3 regions of the Streptomyces sp. NBC_01571 genome follow, and region 3 is predicted to be linked to each of the others. Evidence: riboswitches for the same ligand, from Rfam matches in the RefSeq annotation. Region 3 holds a riboswitch; each other region holds the start of a gene.
What was found. Region 3 has a riboswitch for cyclic di-AMP ahead of OHB41_RS39530 (LysM peptidoglycan-binding domain-containing M23 family metallopeptidase). Riboswitches for the same ligand answer to the same signal wherever they lie in the genome.
Positions count from the first base shown of each region.

Region 1: linked by a shared signal. The riboswitch ahead of OHB41_RS07635 (C40 family peptidase) and the one ahead of OHB41_RS39530 (LysM peptidoglycan-binding domain-containing M23 family metallopeptidase) in region 3 are both predicted to bind cyclic di-AMP.
Region 2: linked by a shared signal. The riboswitch ahead of OHB41_RS27160 (LysM peptidoglycan-binding domain-containing protein) and the one ahead of OHB41_RS39530 (LysM peptidoglycan-binding domain-containing M23 family metallopeptidase) in region 3 are both predicted to bind cyclic di-AMP.

Region 1 is NZ_JAPEPZ010000001.1:1,683,358-1,685,611, reverse strand. It holds gene OHB41_RS07640 (LysE family translocator) at 1-664, shown strand, start outside; gene OHB41_RS07635 (C40 family peptidase) at 729-1,202, opposite strand; cyclic di-AMP (ydaO/yuaA leader) riboswitch at 1,206-1,369, opposite strand; gene OHB41_RS07630 (hypothetical protein) at 1,737-2,042, opposite strand; gene OHB41_RS07625 (ATP-dependent Clp protease proteolytic subunit) at 2,050-2,254, opposite strand, start outside.
Region 2 is NZ_JAPEPZ010000001.1:6,007,475-6,009,728, forward strand. It holds gene OHB41_RS27155 (HAD family hydrolase) at 1-603, shown strand, start outside; gene OHB41_RS27160 (LysM peptidoglycan-binding domain-containing protein) at 710-1,477, opposite strand; cyclic di-AMP (ydaO/yuaA leader) riboswitch at 1,500-1,608, opposite strand; gene OHB41_RS27165 (CocE/NonD family hydrolase) at 2,216-2,254, opposite strand, start outside.
Region 3 is NZ_JAPEPZ010000001.1:8,830,482-8,832,735, reverse strand. It holds gene OHB41_RS39535 (SGNH/GDSL hydrolase family protein) at 1-130, opposite strand, end outside; gene OHB41_RS39530 (LysM peptidoglycan-binding domain-containing M23 family metallopeptidase) at 402-1,256, opposite strand; cyclic di-AMP (ydaO/yuaA leader) riboswitch at 1,260-1,418, opposite strand; gene OHB41_RS39525 (tyrosine-protein phosphatase) at 1,970-2,254, shown strand, end outside.

The DNA of each region.
Region 1 (2,254 bases), 7.1 Mb from region 3:
ACAGCTCATCGCCTTCACCGGAGTGGCCGCGGGAATGGTCGCCATGCCCGGCGCGGACTTCACCGTCGTCGTACGCAACGCCCTCGTCTCCCGCCGGGCCGGAGTGGCGTGCGCGCTCGGGGTCGCGGGCGGCCTGCTCCTGCACACGGCGCTGGCCGTCGCCGGCGTCGCCGCCGTCCTCGCGGCCGTGCCCGCGCTGTTCCGGACGCTGCAGCTCCTCGGCGGCGGCTACGTGCTGTACCTCGGTGCGCGGGCTCTGGGCGGTCTGCGACGGCGGCGCGACCGGGAGCCGGACCGGGAGCGCTCGGCGGTGTCCGGCGGGACGCCGCCCGGCGAGGCCGGGCCCGGCGTGCCGGGGGAGGGGAGCCGGCCGCTGCGGCAGGGCTTCGTCACCAACGCGCTCAACCCGAAGGCGCCGATCACGTTCCTGAGCCTGCTGCCGCAGTTCGTGCCCGCGGGCAGCCCCGCGATGCCCCGCACCCTGGTGCTGGCCCTGATCGTGGTGGCCCTCGCCCTGGTGTGGTTCCCGGCGGTCACCCTGCTGGTCGACCGGCTCGGCCGGTGGCTGCGCGGGCCGCGGGCCGCCCGCGCCGTGGAGGCGGTCACCGGGAGCGCGCTCGCGGTGCTCGGCCTGGTGCTCCTCCTGGAGCCCCTGACGGCCTGAGGGCCTCCAGGGTTCGTGCCCCCGGGGGCGGCGGCCCCGGCGCCGCCGCCCCACCCGGTCAGGTTCAGCTGATCCGGCCGTACCAGACGCTCCTCGTCCAGATCTTCTGGAGCTTCACGACCTCCCCGCTCTTCGGGGAGTGCCAGATCTTTCCCTTCCCGGCGTAGATGCCGACGTGGTACACGTTCCGGCCCGAGTGGAAGAACACGAGGTCACCGGCCTTGCGGTGCGAGGCGGAGATGTGGTGGCTCTTGTTGTACTGCCCCGCGGCCGTACGAGGCAGTTTCTTGCCCGCCTTCTTGTACGAGTACAGGGTGAGCCCGGAGCAGTCGAAGCGGCGCGGCCCGGTGGCACCGTACTTGTACGGGGCGCCCTTCTTGGATGCCGCGACCTGGAGTGCCCTCGTGGCCGGTGTGGCCGCCTCGGCGTCGGCTGCGACGCCAGGGACCACCAGGCTGCCGCCCACGGCGGCGATGGTCAGAGCCGAGGCCGTACCGGCCCGGGTCAACAGCGACGGGACACGATTCAGCGCAGTCATGCGCAACCCTTCGTCAACCGCCTGTGAAGGATGACCTGTCGGATTCGGGCTGGCGAAGTAGCCCGGCCGCGTACGCGGCTTCACCCCAAGGACCGCCCGGATCTCTCCGGCGGCCCGTCTTGCTGGGTCCTCCACTCCTGCCGATGCACATCTGTCGACCGGTCATCCGGGCGGCGGCAGGACTCGGCGTCCGCCCGGACCGCCCCGCCGGTGTGGCGGGGGCTTGTCGTCGGAAGGGATCTTCACGCATGGGTGTCGGAAAATCCGAGCGGAACCGGTGATTTGTGGGGTTACTCACCACTCACCCGTTCGGGTGGACACTCCTCTGTTCGAGGGGTTTTGGGGACGTCGGCAACGCCCTTACCAGCAACGGAACGTTTCATTCCGCCTTTTGGCTACGCGTGTTGCGCAACTTCCGGGGCCACCCGGAAGGACGCGCGTCTACGCCATTGGGGGGTACGCCGACTGGTCCGTTTGAAACCCGGGCCGGGCGCTCCGCAGATCGGCGTGAGCGTCGGCCCGGGCGTGGACGCCTCAACTGCCGGAGTCGGGCGGCAGGGTGACGCGGGCGGCCCGCCGCTCGCCGTCCAGAACTCGCAGGGCCTGCGCCAGGGTCGGCGCGTGCACCTCGCTCTCGCCCCGCTGGTGCATCAGGGCCAGGGCGTCACGCAGCGCGGTCGCCTTGCCGACGAGTGCCTGGGCGGCGCGCAGCCCGCGATAGGTGTCTCCCGGGCGGGCCGGGTTGATACGGCCGACCAGGTCGACCACGTCGAGGTAGCGGTCTATCAGCTCGGCCTCGGCGTGTGTCAGTGCGGGCAGCGGAGGCAGTTCGGGCACCATCGGCGGATCACCTCGCGTCGGGTGTGGCGTTCCCCGCACCGGGCGCGGTGCGCGAGTTCTTGCGGCTCGGGATGATCCCGTCCACCAGCCCGTACGCCAGCGCGGCCTGCGCGTCCAGAATCGTGTCCCGCTCGATGTCGGCGGCGACTTGTTCGGGATTTTGCCCCGTGTGCCGTACGAGCATGTCCTCCAGCAGCTTCCGAGTGCGCGTC
Region 2 (2,254 bases), 2.8 Mb from region 3:
GCGCAGCTCTACGACGCGGGCGAGGACCGTCTGCTGTGGTCGGTGACCCTGGACAGGGAACTCGCGGAGACGGCGCTCGGCAAGATCGAGGCGGAGGTCGGGCTGCTGTACGCGGCGGTGGACCAGGACGGCGCGGACGGACTGACACTCATCGAACCCGGCTATGTGATGCCGCACCCGACGCTTCCCGCGGTACGGGTCGGACGCCGTGACGACCTCTGGACGGAGCCGATCAGCAAGGTGCTGCTGCGCCACCCGCTGCTGTCCGACGACGAGTTGGCCGCGGCGGCCAGGGGGGTGGTGGGTTCTCTGGCCACCGTCACCATGTCGGGGCCCGGCACGGTCGAACTCCAGCCATGCGGGGTGACCAAGGCGACGGGGCTGGCTCTCGCCGCCGCCCATCTCGGGCTGGCCTCCGAAGCCACCGTCGCCTTCGGTGACATGCCCAACGACATCCCCATGTTCGACTGGGCCGCCCACGGGGTCGCCATGGCCAACGCCCACCCAGAGCTCAAGGCGGTGGCCGACGAGGTGACGCTGTCGAACGAGGACGACGGGATCGCGGTGGTACTGGAGCGGTTGTTCCCGCTCTCCGCTCCGTAGCCCCGATTTCCCGGGGCCTCGGTTTGCCGTGGGCCCGGTTTCCCGGGGTCCTGGCTTCCGGGGGCGCCGGATGTCCGGTCCGGCGCCCCGGTTGCGTGGCGTCCGGTCAGTAGGCGCCGTTGACGTTGTCGATGGAGCCGTACTTCGCCGCCGCGTAGTTGCAGGCGGCGGTGATGTTCGCGACCGGGTCGTAGGAGTCCCACGACGTGCCGGCCACGTGGTAGGCCTTGAACGTGGGGTCGATGACCTGGAGCAGGCCCTTGGAGGGGATACCGGCGGCGGCGTTGGAGTCCCAGTTGTTGATGGCCTTGGGGTTTCCGGAGGACTCCCGCATGACGTTGCGGTGGATGCCGTTGTACGTGCCCGGGATTCCGTTCTTGGCCATGATGTCCAGCGACTGCTTGATCCAGCCGTCGAGGTCATTCGTGTACGTCTTCGCGGCGGCCGTGGTCTTGGCGGCCGTGGTCTTGGCGGCCGTGGTCTTGGCGGCCGTGGTCTTGACCGTCGTGGTCTTGGCGACCGCTTCCGTGACCTTTGTCGACTTTGCGATGTTCTGGACGGTTTGCGTCCCGACCGTCAGGGTGAGGCCCGGACGGAGCGCCGACGGGTTGGGGCCGATGACCGCGCTGTTGGCCTCGTAGAGCTTCTTCCAGCCGCCGCTGGAGGGGTACTTCCGCGCGATCTTGGCCAGGGTGTCGCCCGTGACCACCTTGTACGTGACGAGCTTGACGTCGGAGGCGCCCGTGGCGGCCTGTGCGCAGGTGGCGCCCAGGAGCGGGAGGGCGAGTACCGCCGCGCCCGTGCCCGCAGCGAGAATGCCGCGGACGAGGGTGCTGCGGGTCTTCGGGTGGCAGTGTCTACCTGCTGCGGCCATGACGTGTTCCTCTCCGGCGCCTGCGAGGTGAGCTGTCGGGTTCGGGCGGGAGCTGCCCGGCCGCACGCTGAGTGCGACTTCACCCCTAGCCGTTCCGGACTTCGGATCGGCGGCTTACCTGGGTCCCCCGCTCCTGCCGTGCGTGTGTGGTCGGGTGTGGGTTTCCGGTCGGCGGCAGGATTGGGCGATCCGTCCGGAGTGACGTGAAGGTATGCGAGAGCACATGTCCGGAACAAGCCTTGATGTCGCGGTGTAGATCGTTTTCACCAGGACATAAGGGCAGATGAATTGCCCGATTAATCCGGAATGCTTCGCTCAACTTGGCTTATGCAAACGGGTAGTCGCTCGGCGGGGCTGCGGAGTAGATGACCTTCGGGCGTGACCCAACTCACTCCATGCCGCAGGAATAAAGCGGCAATGAAGGCAAGTCGGGCATATAAGGCGCGGATAAGAGGCCGCTGAGTCCCCGATCGGAGCCGGGCGCACCGCTCGTAGGGACGGGTCCGTGGCGGGGTCCCCGTGGGGGAGCCGGTCCCCGTCGGGCCTGAAGTGGAGCCTGTGGAGACGGTGTTCGGGAAATTCGTGCCGCTTCATGTCGGGATGAAGGTCGAACTCAGGCTCTGTGTATGGCCTGTTGATCCCGACCACCGCTTCCGCCCCGGTGCTGCCGAGGCGGGCGACCGTCTCCCGGCCACCCGTGGAAGCGGGCGGGCGTCCCTGCCGGGGTTCGTCAGGAATTCAGCGGTCCGCGCTCCGCTCCGCGGGATCGCCGATGGC
Region 3 (2,254 bases):
CGCCTTCCGGCTGCCGGTCCGCGAGCAGTACCGCGAAACGGTCCGCCCAACCGACAAAGGCTCCTTCGGGGCCGGGGTCGCCGACGCCTTCGGTGAAGCTGTCCCCCACCGCCACGTACGACCCGATCACTGCTCTGTTGTCACTCTTCGAATCGTCTGCCACAGCGAGCCATGATTCACCTTGGGATGTGAGCTACGCGACCGTAGGAATGGGTTGACGGGTGGTGAGATAAGCCACTCATAAAGACCGGTGAAATCCGGAATAGGGCTCTTTCAGGCGTGGTTGAACAGCCTCCACGCCTGAAGTACGTGATCCGGAAGCGACGCCCACCCGCACCGGCGGGACACCGCGGGCCGGACCCCGGGATAGTGGGGTCCGGCCCGCTGGACGTGTGGGAGCGTCAGCCGACGACGACCCCGTGCGAGCGCAGGTACGCGACCGGGTCCAGGTCCGAGCCGTAGTCCGGCGTCGTGCGGATCTCGAAGTGCAGGTGCGGACCGGTGACGTTGCCGGTCGCGCCGGAGACGCCGACCTGCTGACCCTCGGTCACGGTCTGCCCCGCCGCGACGGTGAGCGCGGACATGTGGGCGTACTGCGAGTACCGGCCGTCTGCGTGCTGGATGACGACCTGGTTGCCGTACGCGCCGCCCCAGCCGGCCGAGACGACGGTGCCCGCGGCGACGGACCTGACCGTGGTGCCGGTCGGGACCACGAAGTCCACACCGGTGTGGTAGCCGCTGGACCACATGCTGCCGGGCACCTTGTAGCCGGTGCCGATGATGGCCCCCTGGACCGGCAGGGTGTAGCCCGCGTCGACGGCCGGGGTGGCTTTGGCCGCGGTGGTCTTGGCCGCGGCGGTCCGGGTGGCGGTGGACGCGGACGGCTGCGTGGCGCCCTGCCCCTCGATCGTGAGCTTCAGACCGGGGCGGATCACCGTCGGATCGGCGCCGACGACCGCGCGGTTGTCGGCGTAGAGCTTCTTCCAGCCGCCGCTGACGTGCTGCCGGTCGGCGATCTTCGCCAGCGTGTCGCCGGCCTTCACGACATAGGTCTTCGCCGCGGCGGTCCCGGCAGGTGTGGAAACCGTCGTGATCCTCTGCACGGCGGACGGGACCGCGGCCGCCGGGGCCGCGGCATGGGCGCAGACGGCCCCCATCAGCGGCAGTGCGAGCGCGGCACCACCGGTGCCGGCCACGGCGATCGCGCGGGGCAGACGCAGGAATTTGGGGCGACGGTGCTTACCCTTCGCGGGCATGGCGCATTTCCTCTCCGGCGCCTGCGAGGTGAGCTGTCGGGTGCGGACTGGAGATGTCCGGCCGCGCGGCAGCGCGGCTGTACCCCTAGCCGTTCCGGAGACCGGAACAGGCGCTGTACCTGTGGATCCCCCGCTCCTGCCGCGTTCGGGTGAGTGCGGATTCCGGGCGGCGGCAGGATTGGGCGTCCGTCCGGATTGAGGGCGAACGTAGGCGAGAGAAGAGCGCGTCGACAACTGTCCGCGATCCCCGCGCGCACCCATTTCATGATCGATGCCCGAATTGCCCGTCACCCTCCGTGCACGGCGATCTCTCCGACCCGGCAATCCGCGCGGCGGTGCGGGCACATGGAGGAAGGAGCGCCGCCACGCATCGTCACGCATATGACGCTGCTCACGCACGTCATCCCATGTAGCCATATTCCCGGGCCAGTTATGCCTAAAGTGACAACTGGCACAAAGCACCGATATGGGACGAAGTCGGATGAACACGGCAGCGAGATCCCCACGCGGTCCCGTGTGCGGTCCGTGGTGCAACAGCACCGCATCCCGATGCACTTCACCTGTTTCACCCGTCCGTGCGGACCGAGTGCGCCCGGCTCGGCAGCGCCTGTGGACAACTCATTGCCCGAGGAACCCATGTCGTATCGTCGAGAGGCGATTCCCGTCGGCGAGCAACGACGAGCTGTGCCGACGGCCCTATGGGAGGAGCCCCCGTGACGCAGCAGGTCCCGTCGACCGAGCCCGAGCTGGCCGGAGTGCGCAACTTCCGAGACGTGGGCGGCCTGCCCACCGTGGACGGCCGACGGGTGCGGACCGGGCGGCTGTTCCGCAGTGGTCACCTCGCGCACGCCACAGCGGAGGACGCCGTGTTCCTCTCCTCCCTGGGCCTGCACACGATCTTCGACTTCCGCAATGCCTCGGACCAGAAGCTGGAGGGGCCGGACGTCGAGCTGCCCGGTGTACGGAACGTGAACCTTCCGCTGACGGACCCGGCCGAC